3 regions of the Janthinobacterium sp. GW822-FHT07A03 genome follow, and region 1 is predicted to be linked to each of the others. Evidence: predicted binding sites of a transcription regulator. Region 1 holds the regulator's gene; each other region holds the start of a gene.
What was found. Region 1 encodes LexA, which represses DNA repair genes until DNA is damaged. Its sites were predicted from a motif close to ACTGTATNNNNATACAGT; they were not measured.
Positions count from the first base shown of each region.

Region 2: imuA (translesion DNA synthesis-associated protein ImuA) is a predicted target of LexA. The motif match lies at 1,684-1,701, and genes of this name have one in related genera.
Region 3: dinB (DNA polymerase IV) is a predicted target of LexA. The motif match lies at 1,101-1,118, and genes of this name have one in related genera.

Region 1 is NZ_JBXAKW010000001.1:323,095-326,487, forward strand. It holds gene purF (amidophosphoribosyltransferase) at 1-880, shown strand, start outside; gene AC1RJW_RS01460 (cystathionine gamma-synthase family protein) at 950-2,191, shown strand; gene lexA (transcriptional repressor LexA) at 2,257-2,892, opposite strand; gene rpsF (30S ribosomal protein S6) at 3,168-3,393, shown strand, end outside.
Region 2 is NZ_JBXAKW010000001.1:175,422-178,814, reverse strand. It holds gene AC1RJW_RS00850 (Y-family DNA polymerase) at 1-1,023, opposite strand, end outside; gene imuA (translesion DNA synthesis-associated protein ImuA) at 953-1,663, opposite strand; gene AC1RJW_RS00840 (putative Na+/H+ antiporter) at 1,870-3,135, shown strand; gene AC1RJW_RS00835 (GNAT family N-acetyltransferase) at 3,187-3,393, opposite strand, start outside.
Region 3 is NZ_JBXAKW010000013.1:101,032-104,424, reverse strand. It holds gene AC1RJW_RS27620 (S9 family peptidase) at 1-985, opposite strand, end outside; gene dinB (DNA polymerase IV) at 1,148-2,332, shown strand; gene AC1RJW_RS27610 (recombination-associated protein RdgC) at 2,449-3,345, shown strand.

The DNA of each region.
Region 1 (3,393 bases):
CATGGGCTTCCGTTTCGTGCGCGACATCGGTCCCGGCGAAGCCGTCTTCATCGACGCCGACAAGCAATTGCACAGCCGCCAGTGCGCCGACAACGCCAGCCTGAATCCATGCGTGTTCGAATTCGTCTACCTGGCCCGTCCCGACTCTGTCATCGATGGCGCCTCCGTGTATGCCACGCGCCTGAAAATGGGTGAATACCTGGCCGAGAAGATCCGCACCGAGTTGCCTGGCGTGCATATCGACGTGGTCATGCCGATTCCCGATTCCTCGCGTCCGGCCGCCATCCAGCTGGCCATGGCGCTGAACATCGAGTACCGCGAAGGCTTCATCAAGAACCGCTACATCGGCCGCACCTTTATTATGCCGGGCCAGGCGGCGCGCAAGAAATCCGTGCGCCAGAAGCTCAACGCGATTCCATCCGAATTCAAGGATAAAGTGGTCTTGCTGGTCGACGATTCCATCGTGCGCGGCACCACCAGCCGTGAAATCGTGCAGATGGCGCGCGAGGCGGGCGCGACGAAAGTCATCTTCGCCTCGGCCGCGCCGCCGGTGATCTACCCGAACGTGTACGGCATCGACATGCCGACGCGCGACGAGCTGATCGCCTACGGCCGCACGACGGAAGAAGTCTGCCGCGAAATCACGGCCGATTACCTGGTGTACCAGGATATCGGCGCGCTGAAGCAGGCCATCGCCGACGTCAACCCGGCACTGGTCAACTTCGAGGCATCGTGTTTCGATGGCATCTACGTGACGGGCGACGTGTCGCAGGAATACCTGGACCGCCTGGAGTATGCGCGCCACCATCCGAAGGCGGCAGCGCCCGAAGATACACCGCGCTCCCAGCTGAACCTGAACCTCGCCACCACCGAAGGGTGATGTGGAGCCCGGCTATGGCCGGGCTTTTTTTTATCTGATATTTCTCGCTGCCTTGCGCGCCACTTGATTATGAGCAACAACAAAAACTACGGCTTTACCACCACCATCCTGCATAACGACCGCCGCAAGGGCATCGAGCATGGCTCGCTGCACAAGCCCGTGCACACTTCCGTTGCGTTTGGTTACGCCGACGCGCGCCAGCTCGCCTCCGTCTTCCAGGGCAAGGAGCCGGGCTTCCGCTATGGCCGCCAGGGCAACCCGACCGTCTCAGCGCTGGAAGACAAGGTCAACAAGATGGAAGACGGCGTGGCGACCCTGTGCTTTGCCACCGGCATGGGCGCCATCGGCGCCGTGGTGCAGTCCTTGCTGCGCGCGGGCGACCATGTCGTGTCGTCGGCCTTTCTGTTTGGTAATACCAACAGCCTGTGGCAAACGGTGACGGGGCAAGGCATCGGCGTGTCGTTCGTCGATGCCACTGATGTGGCGAACGTGGCGGAGGCCATCACGCCGGCCACGCGAATTGTTTTTGTGGAAACTATTGCCAATCCTCGCACGCAGATCGCCGACCTGGCAAAAATCGGTGACTTGTGCCGCGAGAAGGGTATTTTGTACATCGTTGACAACACCATGACGACGCCATACCTGTTCCGTCCGAAAGCCGTGGGCGCGGGCCTGGTGGTCAATGCGCTGACGAAATCCATCGGCGGCCACGGCAATGCCCTGGGCGGCAGCTTGACGGATACGGGTGTGTTCGACTGGACGCAATATCCGAATATTTTCGAGAATTACAAAAAAGCGGCGCCCACGCAGTGGGGCATCGCGCAAATCCGCGCCAAGGCCTTGCGCGACTTCGGCGCCTCGCTGGGGCCGGAAGCGGCGCACCATATCGCCGTCGGCGCGGAAACCATGGCCTTGCGCATGGACCGTACCTGTTCGAACGCCCTGGCGCTGGCCACCATGCTTGCCGCCGATCCGCGCGTGGCAGCCGTGCATTACCCGGGCTTGCCGTCGCACCCGCAGCATGCGCTGGCGACGGACTTGTTCCGCAGCTATGGTTCGCTGTTCAGCTTTGAATTGAAGGATGGCATCGACTGCTTCGATTTCCTCAATCGTTTGAATCTGGCCATTCCAGCGAGCAACCTCGGCGACACGCGCACCCTGGTCATTCCCGTCGCCCACACGATCTTCTATGAGATGGGTGCCGAGCGGCGTGCCAGCATGGGTATCGCCGAATCGCTGATCCGCGTCTCCGTCGGCATCGAGGACGAGGTGGATCTGCTCGAGGATTTCCGCCAGGCACTCGATGTATAAGTCGCCGGACAAATGAAAAGGGCCGCAACAGTCATGTTGTTGCGGCCCTTTTTGTGTGCAGTCGTTTAATGCCAGCTGCGCATCAAGCCCACGGCCAGGCCTTCCAGGGCGAATTCGTCTTCCGGCGACACGGTAATGACCTTGAAGTCGGGGTTTTCCGGCAGCAATTCGATGACGGAGCCCGTCTTCTTGTAGCGCTTGACGGTGACTTCGTCACCGATGCGGGCGACGACGATCTGGCCGTTCTTGGCGCTGTCGACCTTCTTGACGGCCAGTAAATCGCCATCCATGATGCCGGCGTCGCGCATGGACCAGCCGCGCACCTTCAGCAGGAAGTCGGGCTTGGCCGAGAACAGGGCCGGGTCCACGTTGTAGCTCGCTTCCAGGTTTTCCTGCGCCAGGATGGGCGAACCGGCCGCCACCCTGCCGATCAGGGGCAGCGACATCAGCAGCGCCGCCGGCACTTTCGATGGCGGCGCTTCGGCCGCCGCGCCGATCAGGCGGATGCCGCGCGAGGTGCCGGGCGAAATCTCGATGGCGCCCTTGCGGGCCAGGGCCTGCAAATGCTCTTCGGCCGCATTGGCCGATTTGAAACCCAGTTCATTGGCGATTTCGGCACGGGTGGGAGGAAAGCCCGTGTTTTCAATCGCGTCCTTGATCAGGTTCAGGATTTGTTCTTGTCGTGCTGTCAGCTTGATCATGAGCGGTGGGTGCATACTGAAATGCTGTCTATATGAACAGTCTGTATTTTTGTACAGTATCGTCCACTATGCAAGGGGATTTCCGTGTTTTCGGCGAATTTCGCAAGAAATACTTGTCCGCGGTCGGAAAGTGCGGTGGCGCGCGGCCTTTTCGGGCGCTGGTGCAAGCAATGATTGAAACGTTTGCAAAAGGCGGTTATAATCTTCGGCTGACCTTCCCACACCCGTCTTGACGCCGGGGTGGGCGATTATCAATCCGACCTGAAGGAGTTTGCATGCGTCATTATGAAATAGTCTTTATCGTCCATCCGGACCAAAGCGAGCAAGTGCCCGCGATGATCGAACGCTACAAAGCCAGCGTAACCACCCGCGGCGGTTCGGTTCACCGCGTGGAAGATTGGGGCCGCCGTCAAATGGCTTACTCGATCCAAAAGCTGCCTAAAGCACACTACATCTGCCTGAACATCGAATGCGACAACGAGACCCTGGTCGAGTTGGAAA
Region 2 (3,393 bases), 150 kb from region 1:
GCTGGGCGGCGCCATCGGCTGCACCTGCAGCGCTTCCAGGGTCAGGCCGATCACGGGCGCGTCCAGCACCAGCTGCGCCAGGCGCTCCTTGAGCAAACGCAACAGATGCTCGTCGCGCCAGACGGCTTCCCCCAAGGCCAGGTCGATGACGGTGGGCGGGCGCGCCACCCTGCCCCGCTCGTGCGCCAGCAGCAGCTGTATGCGCTCGACGGCGAATTGCCGCGCGCACAGCCAGCCCGTCATCTGCTGCAGCAGCCGGCGCGCGCCGAACAGCAGCGCGTCGGCGTGCTCCACGCGGTCGAACAGTTCCAGGCTGGCGCGGAACGTGGGCGGCGCTTCGATCCAGACGAACAGTTCCGTGCCGTGGCCATGCGCATCGTCGAGCATGTCCAGCAGGGCCCCGCCGCAACGGCGCTGCAAGCCGGGCCGAGGCAAGTGGCGCAGCTGCCCCAGGGTGCGGCAGCCGATGCCGTCCAGCCAGTCGAGCCAGGGGCGCGCGGGCGGCAGCAAGGCGCACGGCAAGCCGTCGAGGCGGCGCACCAGGCTGGCCATGCTCAAGGTCCGGCCCCGGCGCGTAGCGGCGCGCGCCAGCAGCCAGGCACCGCGCGCCGTGGGAGCGCACGACAGCCGGGCCGTGTAGCCCAGCGCGCGCAAGCTGGCCGCGATGTGCCGGCACAGGGCGCGCACGCCGCCGAACAGGCGCAGGCTGGCGCCCGCATCGACCAGCAGGGTCGCTTCCTCGCCCTGCGCCACCAGCGGCGAATATTGCAGCAGCGCCAGCGCCACCGCCTGCAGGGCCTGCGCTTCCAGCTCGGGCGAGCGTTCGTGCAAACGCGCCTGCGGCGCCAGCATCAGCACGCCCGCGCGGCGCATGCCCGGCCGGATGCCGGCCGCCCGCGCCAGCGGCGACACGGCCATCACTTGCTCCTGCTCCAGCACCACGCCGAGGCTGTCAGCCGACCAGCGCGGGCAAAACACTTCGAGCGGGAGCCGGGGCAGGTACAGGCCGATCCAGAGTCGCATGACGCAGCAATAATGAAGGAGGTTGCAGTGGCAGGAACAACGGCGCGTCGCGCTGCGGTCCCCGGCGCTTGATGAAGCAGATCTCGATGCCGCCGGCGGCCGGGCGCACGGACAGGCGCAGCGGCGCCGGCGACGCATCCTGCGCGCCGTGCAGCGGGCGCAGCATGCAGAACAGGGTGTTGCCCGACTGCGCCGCCAGGTGCAGGCGGCGCAGGCTGTCGGCGCGCACGTGCGATTGCCAGAACAGCAGGGCGCCGCACGTGCCGCTGCGCAAGATGTTTTCTGCCGCCCACAGGGCATCCTTGCTGCCGGTGCTTTTGATCCACAGCAATTGCGACGGCGCCAGCCCCTGCGCGGCCAGGGCCAGCGCCTGCGGCGGATGGGGCGGCTGCAGCAGCACGATGGGCAAGCCCGGCAGCTGCGCCAGCGCGGGCGCCAGCAGCCGCAATTCGCCGCTGCCCGGCTGCTGCACCAGCAGATCGATGAGGTTGCCGCTGGGCCAGCCGCCGCCGGGCAGCTGCGCCGACAGGGCGGCAAAGCCCGTGTCCAGGCAGCGCGCGGCGCCCTGGCCCAGCTGCGATGCGCGCCATAAAGACGGGTGCAAGGCTTCCGGCGACGCCATCAATTGGGAATGTTGCATAATTGAATATGAAGATGAATACTGTATGCATATACAGTACTATCCAGCCCTGCTTTTGGCAAGGCTTATCTGCCAGATGGCGTGCCCGGGGCCGCTCCGCCATGTCCGAAAAACCCCGTTTCCCGCATCGATTGCTGTACCATAAGCACTCTCCTTACCGCTCGGCAATGCACCGGGCGGCTTCCTCCGTCCATAAGGAAACGCATTTGACCACCATCCAAATCATCAGCGCCATCGTCTTCGGCCTTGCGCTCATCCACACCTTCGCCGCCAAGTCGTTTGAGACATTATCGCGGCGCCACCCCCGCCATGCGGGCTTGCTGCACTTGCTGGGCGAAGTGGAAGTCGTGTTCGGCTTCTGGGCCTTCATCCTGATCATCATCATGGCCTTTGTCTCGGGCGGCGATGCGGCCATCGAGTATGCCGAGTCGCGCCATTACACGGAACCGCTGTTCGTCTTCGTCGTCATGGTCGTGGCCGCCTCGCGCCCCGTGCTGGACGCCGTGCAGCGCCTGCTGAAAGGCGTGGCGCGCGTGATGCCGCTGCGCACGGAACTGGCCCTCGTCTGGCTGGGCCTGGCGCTCGTGCCCCTGACGGGCTCCCTGATCACGGAACCGGCCGCCATGACCCTGGCCGCGCTGATGCTGGCGCCGCAAATCTTTCGTCCGGGCATCCCTGAATGGCTGAAATATGGCGCCTTGGGCGTGCTGTTCGTCAACGTTTCCATCGGCGGCACCCTCACCTCGTATGCGGCGCCGCCCGTGCTGATGGTGGCCACCACGTGGAACTGGGACAGCGCCTTCATGGCCACCCATTTCGGCTGGAAAGCCGCCATCGCCGTGCTGGTCAACGCCACGGGCGTGAGCATTTTGCTGCGCAAATATCTGCACAGCAACACCTCCGACATCAAGCCGAAGGCCGGCGAAGTGGAAGCGCCGAAAGTGCCACTGGCCGTCAGCCTCGTGCACATGATCGTGCTGGCCGGCGTCGTGACCCTGGCGCATCATCCCGTGCTGTTCATCGGCCTGTTCCTGTTCTTCCTCGGCTTCGTGCAGGCGTATGAGCGTTATCAAAGCCCGCTGATCCTCAAGGAAGGTTTATTGGTCGGCTTCTTCCTCGGCGGCCTGGTGGTACTGGGCGGCATGCAGCAATGGTGGCTGCAGCCCATCGTCTCGAGCCTGAAACCGCTGGCCCTGTTCTTCGGCGCCCTGGGCTTGACGGCGATCACGGACAATGCAGCCCTCACCTACCTCGGTTCGCTGATCGTCGGCATGACGGACGAAGCGAAATACATGCTGATGGCGGGCGCCGTGGCCGGCGGCGGCCTGACCGTCATCGCCAATGCGCCGAACCCGGCCGGCGTGGCCCTGCTGCGCCGCGGCTTCAAGGATGAATCGATCGGCGCCGTCGGCCTGCTGGCCGGCGCCCTGCTGCCGACGGCCGTGGCGGGCCTGGCCTTCCTGGCCTTGTAAGCTGCATCACGGGGCGGCTGCCGGCCGCCCCTGTTTTCCCTCAGTTACCCCTCAGTTACCCTCATACACGAGGAAATGCAGCCGGTCATAGAACAGGCTGTAGGCATAGTCGAACGTGCCCACGCTGCGAAAACCCTTGTGCAGGTACACTTGCAGCGCTTCGCTCTTTTCCCACACCGTCAGGGTGATGCGCGCACAGCCCTTGCGGCTGGCCAGGTCGCGGATTTCATGGAACATTTGCCGGAACAGGCCCTGGCC
Region 3 (3,393 bases), on a different contig from region 1:
CGACGCGGAAATTCTTCGCATCCTTGTTGGTGAGAATGTACAGCTGGCCGTCGCGGTGCTCGATGCCGTAGCGGTGGCCTTTTTCGCGTTTCAGCACGCTCTGGAAACTGCCTTGCGGCTTGCTCGTTGGCAACAGCAGCACTTCGGTCGTATCCGTGCTGCCCGAGGTGAGCACGAAGAACTGCCTGTCGTGCGTGCGGTCCACGTGGATGGCGAACTGTTCCACCGGCTCGTGGTAGACCTGTTGCGGCGCGCCGCCCAGGGCCAGGCGGAACACGCGGTCCGAGCGCTTGGTGGTGGCGTCTTCCTGCGCCAGCATCAGGGTGGCATTGTCCGCCGCCCAGGCCACGGACGTCACGCGCGGCATGCTGTCTGTGAGCAACTTGCCTGTCTTCAAATCCTTGACATGCAGCTCGTACTGGCGGAAACCCGTCGTGTCGGTGGTGTAGGCCAGCAATTGTTCATTCGGGCTGATGGCGAACGCGCGCACGGCAAAGAATTTGTGGCCTTCGGCCAATTGATTCTGGTCCAGCAAGACTTCTTCAAACGCCTGCGCATCGTAGGCGCCGCTGGCGCCGACGGGGCGGCGGCAGTGAATCGGATATTGCTTGCCCGCTTCTACGCGCGTGTAATAGTAAAAGTTGCCCTGGCGCGCAGGCACGGACAGGTCCACTTCCTGCATGCGTCCCTTGACTTCCGCATACACCTTGTCGGCCAGCGGCTGGATCGGCGCCGTGACGGCGGCCGTGTAGGCGTTTTCCGCGTTCAGGTAGTCGATCACGGCAGGATCGGTCTTCTTTTGCAGCCAGCGGTAGTCGTCCGTGACGACGGTGCCGTGGCGCGTTTCCTGCCAGGCCGTCTTGGCGGCGATGGGGGCGGTGGCGTCGGCGGCCAGCGCGGATGGCGCCAGCGTGGACAGCAGCAGGGCCGGCAGGATGGATGAGCAGGCGGCAATGCGGCGCAAGGCGTGATGTGCGGTGGACAAGGCAACTCCTTCGGTTCGTTGTTGTGCAGCAATTCTATTCTTGCTAAATAGAAAAGCCAATCATGATTTCAGTCAACACGGCGCGGCGCTTGCATCCACGGGCATTTCCAGCGATACTGTATATAACAACAGTATTTAACTGCATTCCGCCGCGAGGTGCCCTTGACCACATCTGCCTCCCCACTTCCCGAGCCGCCCGCCGCCCGCCGCTGGATAGCCCACCTGGACATGGACGCCTTCTTCGCGTCCGTGGAATTGCTGAAATATCCGGAATTGCGCGGCGAAGCCGTCGTCATCGGCGGCGGCCGGCTGCAGCAGCCCCTGCTGCAGGAAGATGGCACGCGGCAATTTGCGCGCATGCGCGACTATGTGGGGCGCGGCGTCGTCACCACCTCGACGTATGCGGCGCGCAAGTTTGGCGTGTTTTCCGCCATGGGCATCATGAAGGCGGCAAAACTGGCGCCCGACAGCATCCTGCTGCCCGCCGATTTCGAGGCTTACCGCGACTATTCGGCCCGCTTCAAGCAAGCCGTGGCCCAGTTGTGCCCCATCATCCAGAACGTGGGCATCGATGAAATCTATGTCGACCTGACGGAACATGGCGAGCAGGCGCCGGCCATGGCGGCGCGCCTGAAGGCGGCCGTGTTCGAGGCGACGGGCCTGTCGTGCTCGATCGGCCTGGCGCCCAACAAATTGCTGGCGAAAATCTGTTCCGACCTGGAAAAACCCGACGGGCTGACCATTTTGTCGCCCGAGGATATTGAAACGCGCGTGTGGCCCTTGCCGGCGAAAAAGATCAATGGCATCGGCCCGAAGGCGACGGCCAAGCTGGAAGCCTTGGGCATTATGAGCATCGGCGAACTGGCGCGGGCCGACATGGCCATGCTGCGCACGCAGTTCGGTGACCTGTACACGGGCTGGCTGCGGCAGGCGGCGCTGGGCATCGACGAGCGCCCCGTGCAGACGAGCCGGGAAACCAAGTCCGTCAGCCGCGAAACGACGTTCGAGCGCGACTTGCAGGTGGTGCGCGACCGCGCCACCCTGTCGGAAAAACTGGAAAGCCTGTGCACGCGCGTGGCGGGCGACCTCGACAAGCAGTCGCTGGCGGGGCGCACGGTGGGCATCAAGCTGCGCTTCGAGGATTTCAGCACCGTCACGCGCGACGTCACCCTGCCCAGCGCCACGGCGGACGCCGCCGCCATCCTGCGCGCCAGCCGCGACTGTTTGCGGCGCGTGCCATTTGAAAAGAAAATCCGCCTGCTGGGCGTGCGCATCTCGACCTTGTCCGATCCGGCCGTCGTGACGCGGCAGGCGCCGGCCCAGGCGGAGCTGTTTCCCGCCCTGTAGCGGCGTTTCCTACAAGATACATACCGCGCCAGACGGCGCTTTTGACGGCATTTTCACGTCGAAAGTGTAGAATGGCGTTCCCCTGGCACTACTGAAACAAACGGAAGACAAAAACTATGTGGTTCAAGAATCTTCAGATTTACCGCCTGCCCGCACCATGGGCCTATACGCCAGAACAACTGGAAGAGGCCTTGTCCTCGAACAAATTTACGCCGGCGACCAGCATGGATCTGATGCGCCAGGGCTGGGATACGCCACGCCCGAACGGCGGCCTGGTCCACGTGGTCAACAAGCAAATGCTGATCCTGCTGGGCACGGAAAAGAAATTGCTGCCAGCGACCGTCATCAACCAGGTGGCCAAGGCCCGCGCTGCCGAGATGGAAGAAGCGCAAGGCTTTGCGCCTGGTAAAAAGGCCATGAAAGAATTGAAGGAACGCGTGGCCGACGAGCTGCTGCCGCGCGCCTTCAGCATCCGCAGCAACGTCTGGACGTGGATCGACCCCGTCAACGGCTGGCTGGTGGTCGATGCCGCCAGCCCGGCGAAGGCCGATGAAGTCATCAAGCTGCTGTTGAAAGCCGTCGATAAACTGCCGCTGGAAAGCCTGCGCGTGCAGCGCTCACCCGTAGCGGTGATGACGGAATGGCTGCAGGCCGACGACGCGCCGGCCGGCTTCACGGTCGACATGGACACGGAATTGCGCGCCACGGGCGAGAGCAAGGCCACCGTGCGCTACGTGCGCCACACCCTGGAAGCGGACGACGTGCGCCGCCACATCGCGGCCGGCAAGCAGTGCACGCGCCTGGCCATGACGTGGAACGACAAGATCTCGTTCGTGCTGACGGAGTCGCTGGCGATCAAGAGCGTCAAGCCGCTGGACGTGATCAAGGAAACGGAATCGAGCACGAAGAACGACGAAGAGCGTTTCGACGGCGACGTGATGCTGATGACGGGCGAGCTCTCCAAGCTGATGGCCGACGTGGTCGAAGCTTTGGGCGGCGAAGCGACTGCATAAAAGCAGTTATATCGGTATGGAAAAGGAGCTTCGGCTCCTTTTTTTCGT